Linked DNA regions of Synechococcus elongatus PCC 6301. The main gene of each other region encodes a partner of the protein of the gene in region 2 in a complex. Links are inferred from orthologs where the notes say so. Each region holds a gene or a part of one and is shown on either strand. Other genes may lie near its edges.

Evidence for each region.
Region 1: the proteins of cdaA (region 2) and glmM are in contact, whole or in part, in a crystal structure (PDB 7OJS), measured with the Bacillus subtilis proteins. The link is inferred for Synechococcus elongatus PCC 6301 from one-to-one orthologs.

What each region holds. Positions count from the first base shown.
Region 1 is NC_006576.1:2,103,191-2,106,492, forward strand. What follows is about bases 83-3,067. They hold glmM (phosphoglucosamine mutase), read right to left. Parts: upstream 2,292-3,067; coding sequence 873-2,291; downstream 83-872. Other genes in these bases: SYC_RS10435 (N-acetylmuramoyl-L-alanine amidase family protein), read left to right, coding at 83-181; SYC_RS10440 (hypothetical protein), read left to right, coding at 319-870; SYC_RS10450 (hypothetical protein), read right to left, coding at 2,346-2,525; SYC_RS10455 (transglycosylase SLT domain-containing protein), read left to right, coding at 2,585-3,067. Also shown: more of SYC_RS10435, read left to right, coding at 1-82; more of SYC_RS10455, read left to right, coding at 3,068-3,302. UniProt on the Bacillus subtilis protein: Catalyzes the conversion of glucosamine-6-phosphate to glucosamine-1-phosphate. Glucosamine-1-phosphate is used for cell wall biosynthesis.
Region 2 is NC_006576.1:1,358,170-1,361,300, forward strand. The notes cover bases 55-2,868. They hold cdaA (diadenylate cyclase CdaA), read right to left. Parts: upstream 2,015-2,868; coding sequence 1,094-2,014; downstream 55-1,093. Other genes in these bases: SYC_RS06600 (J domain-containing protein), read left to right, coding at 55-76; SYC_RS06605 (DUF3143 domain-containing protein), read left to right, coding at 55-329; uppS (polyprenyl diphosphate synthase), read right to left, coding at 342-1,097; lysA (diaminopimelate decarboxylase), read right to left, coding at 2,094-2,868. In the rest of the region: more of SYC_RS06600, read left to right, coding at 1-54; more of SYC_RS06605, read left to right, coding at 54-54; more of lysA, read right to left, coding at 2,869-3,131. UniProt on the Bacillus subtilis protein: One of 3 paralogous diadenylate cyclases (DAC) in this bacteria, catalyzing the condensation of 2 ATP molecules into cyclic di-AMP (c-di-AMP). Upon expression in E.coli leads to c-di-AMP synthesis.

The DNA.
Region 1 (3,302 bases), 750 kb from region 2 along the record:
CAATCGTGGTGTCAAGCAAGCGCGTTTCTACGTCATTCGCCAGACAACGATGCCCTCAAGTTTAGTGGAAGTGGGATTTGTGACGGGGGCTGAGGATGCGCCTCGCCTCGCGGATCCCACGTTTCGCGCCCAGATGTCCCAAGCCATCGCGGCCGGCATTCTCGACTTCCTCAATCGCTGAAGCTAGGTCTGGTGCTGAACTGGGCGATCGCTCGACACCAGGCTCATGAAGCAGAGCGGAGAATGGAGTAGTTCTTCTGCCTGCGATCGCGATCGCCGTCGGTAGGCTGGGAGCTGGTTGTCGTCCCTTTGCTAACCATGACCTCGCCGCAACTCTTGGCTTCCCTCGTGCCTTGGGATTTGATGTTTTCGACCCAGGGAATCATGATCGGGCTGTTGGCGGCCTATGCCGGGGCACTCTGGCTCTTCCTGAGCAGTACGCCCAAGGTTCACACTGTTCTGGTCTCGGACCTAGCCCAAGCGCAGATTTTCTATGAGCGGGTGCTGGGGCTGGTGGCAGCGGATGTGCCGCTGAATTACTACTACAACACCGAACAAGGCCTGGCTGGTTTGGGGTACGACGGATCTCTCGGCATCGCCGCCCCGTCCCGTTTGGGTCGCGATCGCCCGCAGGATGGGCTATGGTATCGCCTCAAGCGTAAAACCCAGCTGCATGTGGTCGCTGGGGCGAATCCTGGCGATCACCAACGCCTGCGGCAGGTGTCCTTCGATCGCGATGGTCTGCAGCAGATCCTCAGCCGCATTCAAGCTCAAGGGTTGCCCTTCAAGCTCAAACGACAACTACCCCTCCTCTTTCTGGTCAAGGACTGGGAAGGGCAGGTGATCGAGTTCGAAGAGCTAGAGGTCTAGCGCTAGAGCAGGTGTGATTCCGCCACTTGCACGAGATGGGTGGTCCAATGTTCAACCTGCTGGGCTTCCTCGGCTTCCACCATGATCCGCAGCAACGGTTCCGTGCCGGAGGCGCGTACCAAAACGCGGCCGCGATCGCCCATATCGGTCTCTGCCGCTGCGATCGCTTGGGTCAGAGCCGCGCAGTTCTGCCAGTTGCAACGGCGATCGCGATCTTCCACGCGCACATTGCGCAGCAGTTGCGGATAGGGTCGGAAACTCTGGTCAACCAAGTCAGCAAGAGAAACTCCACTAGCTTGCACTAAGGCTGCAACATGGGCAGCTGTCAAAGTGCCATCCCCCGTCAATGCGTAGTGACGGCAAAGGATATGCCCGGACTGTTCGCCGCCTAGCATCGCCCCGCGAGCCTGCATTTCCGCTTGCACATACTGATCACCGACAGCGGTGCGGACAAATTCGCCACCCACGGCTTGCCAAGCTCGCTCAAAGCCCAGATTAGCCATCACTGTCGTCACAATTGCCTGACCCGGAAGCTGCTGTTGCTGCTCCAGTTCCCGTCCCCAGAGGAAGAGGATGTGGTCGCCATCGACGCTACGGCCCCGTCCATCGACGGCCAAAACGCGATCGGCGTCGCCATCAAAGGCAAAACCCATGTCTGCGCCCTGCTCAAGGACAGCGGCTTGTAGCCGTGCCAGATGAGTCGAGCCGCAGTTGACGTTGATCTGATTACCATCTGGCAGGTCATGCAGGGCGATCACCTCAGCGCCGAGTTCCCGGAACAGTCGAGGAGCGAGTAGGGCGGCAGCCCCCCAAGCGAGGTCAAGGACAATCTTGAGCCCTTGCAGGTTGGCTCGCTGTCCCAAGGATTGAGCGATCGCCGCTTGGTAGTGATCCGCGAGTTGGGGCTGGTAGTAATGTTGCCCCCAAGTCGTCGCTGGCAGGCTGGTTTGCTGACCGCGCAGGCCCGCTTCGATCGCGGCTTGGAGCTGGCGATCGAGTTTGCTGCCATCGGCCCCGAACACCTTGATGCCGTTATCGCCGGGTGGATTGTGGCTGGCGGAAATCATCACCCCGCCGATCGCTTCACTGTGGTGGGTCAGGTAGGCGACACCGGGCGTGGGACACAGGCCGAGGTGCAGCACTTCCACACCCGCGGCGGCCAGCCCTGAAGAGAGCGCCATCGCCAGCATGTTGCTGGAATTACGCGAATCTTGGCCGACGACGACTGGCCCACGATCGCCCCCAGCTTGCCGCAGCACCTGTCCAGTCCAGAAGCCGACCTGCTGAGCCAGTGGCGCTGTCAAATGCTCACCGACGCGACCGCGAATGCCATCGGTTCCAAACAGCGGAACCTGCTCAGCGATCGCTGCGATCCAAGGAGTAACTTCAATCGCTGTCTCCCAACGTGTCGCTGAGACCATTCCACACACCTTTGCAGTTGGACAAAACAAGAGGATCGGAATCCTGAGGCCGGGTTAACGCCAGCGTCGGGGGGCGTAGAGTGCTTGCAATCCAAGAACTGCAGAGCTTAACAAGAGTAGCCAGAGGATAGCGCCTGGCAGGAAGCCTAGCCAGCCCAGACCTCGCACAATCCAGACAAGAGCTGTGACAGCCAGACTAATCCCAAACCAACGATAGCGACGACGGCTGACCATAGAGATGGGTGAAGAGAACCCGCAGAAGATTCTAGCGGTTGCAGTGTTACCCTAGGCCGATGTCTGCTCCTTCTTCCCCTTCGACATCCCAGACTCGGCCCCCAGCCCGATCGCTCTGGCGCCGGCGGCGTACCTGGTTTTTGGTCGGTGGAGGTGGCCTTGGAGCGGCAGCAGTCGTTGTCTTGTTGGGGATTTGGTGGCGATCGCCCACCCCGGAAGCTGCGATCGCGCTGCGTCAGTCGGATTTTGCAGAGCTACGCTGGCAATCGCGCTTTGCCATGGATGCCGCCACTCGTCAGCGGGCTCGTTTTCTCTACGCCCTGGCGATCGCCCCAGATCAGCCCCAAGCGGCCCTGCAAGCCCTGCAAGGACTAGAACGCTCCTATCCGCTGCTGGGTCCCTACATCCTCAAACTCCGTGCCCAAGTTCAGACGCAACTGGGCCAAGACCCCCGCGAAACCTGGCGGCAACTGCTCAATACCTATCCCGAGAGTCCTGTGCAGGCAGAGGCTGTCCTGGCCTTGGGACAGTGGGATCTCGCCCCAGCAACGATCCAGCGCTGGCCTCGCTATCCAGCCAGCAATGAGTTGGCGCGTCAGTTGGCGAAACGGCAGCCCGCAGAAGCAAAACGGTGGTTGCTGCAGATTGCCCAATTCGGTCGCTATCGCTTTGATATCGATGCCGTACTGTCGGAATTGCAAGCTCTGCCCAATCTGACTGCCCGTGATCGCCAACAAATTGCTGATGCCTATTGGCAACGCGATGACTATGCAACGG
Region 2 (3,131 bases):
CGACTCCGAGCCTGCCGCGATCGAAACGCCCGCTCTTCTCGCCCCCACTAGCAATGACAACCCTGCCGCTTCCTGAAACACCGCTCTACAATCACAGCCTGCCTGCGATCGAAACTTGGTTGCGGGATTTGGGCAGCATTCAGGATTTGGAAGCTCTCAACTGCTGGAGTCTTCGGCACACTGACTGGTCTGCCGAGATTGAGCTGGGGACGGATCAAATCGTGGTGTGTTACCGATCGGCGGGCGAAGCAGGGCAGGATCTCACTCGCGCCTACAAATATTCCCTCAGCCGCGCTGATCTCGAAGCTGTGATCCTCGGTGGCCCCTAGTCAGGTCTGGCACTAGGTCAAGCGACCAAAGCGGCGTTGGCGACTTTGGAAATCGCGCAGGGCTAGGTAAAACTCGTAGCGATCGAAATCAGGCCAGAGTGTATCGGTCACGTAGATTTCGGCATAGGCCAGTTGCCAGAGCAAGAAATTGCTCAGCCGTTTTTCGCCACTGGTTCGAATCAGGAGATCGGGATCGGTGACGCCGGCAGTGTAGAGATGACTGGAGAGGAGCGACTCGTCAATGGCATCGATCGCCAACTGGCCTTGCTGCACTTGGGCCGCAATCTCACGACAGGCTTTGAGGAGTTCTTGACGGCCGCCGTAGTTTGTCGCGACCGTGAAGCGAATTCCGTCATTTTGGGCTGTCGCTGAGGTCGCGCGATCGATTTCTCGTTGCAGCGATGTCGGTAGATTCTCGAGGTCACCGACAAACCGAATGCGAACGTTTTCAGCCATTAACTCTTGAAGTTCGCGGCGCAAGACCCGCTCAAACAGAGTCATGAGAAAGTCAACCTCTTCGTGAGGTCTACCCCAGTTTTCTGTTGAGAATGCGTAGGCAGTCAGGGCGCCAATACCCCAGTCATCGCAACAGCGCAACAGCTGCTTGAGGGAGTCAACCCCGCGCCGGTGACCCATAATTCGTGGCAAGCCACGCTGCTTGGCCCAACGACCATTGCCGTCCATAATCACCGCGACGTGGCTAGGCAGGCGATCGGGGAGTAGGTCGGGCGGGCGCTGACGTAAATCGCAATTAGAGACAGAGGTCATGGACGACCTCGGCGGGAACCCAAGAGATTGAGGTGTCGTAGAACCGAACGACTAGAGCTGTAAAGGTAGCGAGAGAGCGATCGCAAATCAGGAGCAATGACCTCCCGCTGGGCAGCAAGCGACATGCGCTCTTCCAACAATGCCTTGAGTTTACTACTAGTCAGCGGGCGATTCAGGATTCCTTGTTCTGCCAGCGAAATTGAACCCGTTTCTTCAGAAACCACGATGCAAATACATTGATTCAGCCGCTCGGTAATTCCTAAAGCTGCACGGTGTCGCGTGCCCAGTCGTCGTGAAATAACCTGTTCTGACAAGGGCAGAATCACTCCTGCTGCAACCACCCGATTCTCGGAAATCAAGACTGCACCGTCATGGAGCTGTGTGCTGGTTTGAAAAATGGACTGGAGCAGCTCACTTGACACTTCGGCGTTGAGGCGCACCCCCAGAGAATTCACATCGCGATCATCGATGCTGGAGCCAGTCTCAATGACGATCAGGGCGCCAGTACGATTCTGGGAGAGTTCTTTGACAGCTTCAATAATCTCCTCAGCTACACCGCCAGCCCGAGGTTGCGATCGCGCATTCGGGCGGAATAACGCCGCAACTTCCCCCCGTCCTAACTGCTCCAAAAAGCGCCGGAATTCTGACTGCAGCAAGACTGCCATGGCTACAGCCGAGCCAATGACTAAGTTGTTGAGAACAAAGTTGAGCAGGGTGAGGTTGAGTCGACTGCTGATAGCCGCTGCCAACATTAGTACGATGAAGCCCCGCACCATCCAAAGGGTACGCCGCTCTCCGATCAACACCAAGATGACGTAGAAGAGGATGAGGACGAGGCTGATATCCAAGGCATTGCGCAGCAGCAGGCCGGAGCCGCTGCTAAGCCATGTTCCTGTCTGCGTCAGCCAGTCTCCCATGCCCTTGCACCGTGAATCTGCCCACCTGGGAGCTTGGCCCAGGGGTGATCGAAGTCAGCTGCGGCGCCAAATCTGTCGCCTAGGCTTGCAGCCCTACTGGTAACCGATCCTGTCGCAACAAGTCTTGCAGAGACTCCCGCGCCAGAATGATTTGGGCTTCGCCATTGTTCACCAAAACTGCAGCGGGTCGCGCAATGCGGTTGTAATTCGAAGCCATGCTGTAGTTGTAAGCCCCCGTCGCCAGCACGACGAGAATATCGCCGGGTTGACTGGGAGCCAACTCTGCGTCCTTGAGCAGGACATCACCAGACTCACAATGCTTGCCAGCCACCGTCACGGTTTCGCGATCGCTCACGTTGAGGCGGTTGGCGATCACCGCTCGGTAAGTCGACTGGTAGGTGATTGGTCGAGGGTTGTCGGACATGCCGCCATCGACAGCCAGGTAAGTGCGGATTCCTGGTACTTCTTTGCGGCTGCCAATTTGGTAGGCCGTAACGCAGGCGGTACCAATTAGCGATCGCCCTGGCTCACAGATCAACTTGGGCAACGGCAGGTCTGCGGCTTGGCAAGCTGCGACCAGACTTTCGCTCACCTGCCGCACCCATTCATCAATGCTTGGGGGATCATCCGACTCGGTGTAGCGAATTCCCAGACCCCCGCCCACGTTTAACTCAGCGATCGGCAAGCCCAAAGCCAGCGCTTTGGCATAGGCCCCGACCAACACACCCGCCAAATCGGCATGGGGCTGGAGTTCAAAAATTTGCGAGCCGATGTGGGCATGCAGGCCAATGCAGCGGAGATAGGGCTGATCGACCAAGGCGGCTAGCAGCGCATCCAGCTGATCGGGATCGAAGCCAAACTTACTGTCAAGGTGCCCCGTCCGAATGTATTCGTGGGTGTGGCACTCAATGCCCGGCGTGAAGCGGATCATCACCCGCACTTCCCGCTGCTGCTCAGCGGCGATCGCCTCAAGGTTGCGCAGTTCTTGCCAGTTATCAACGACGATCGTGCAACCCGCTTCTACACCCATCGCCAATTCGCTCAGGGATTTGTTGTTGCCGTGGAAGTAGAGGCGATCGCTCGGGACACCTGCTTGCAGGGCCGTGTAGAGTTCACC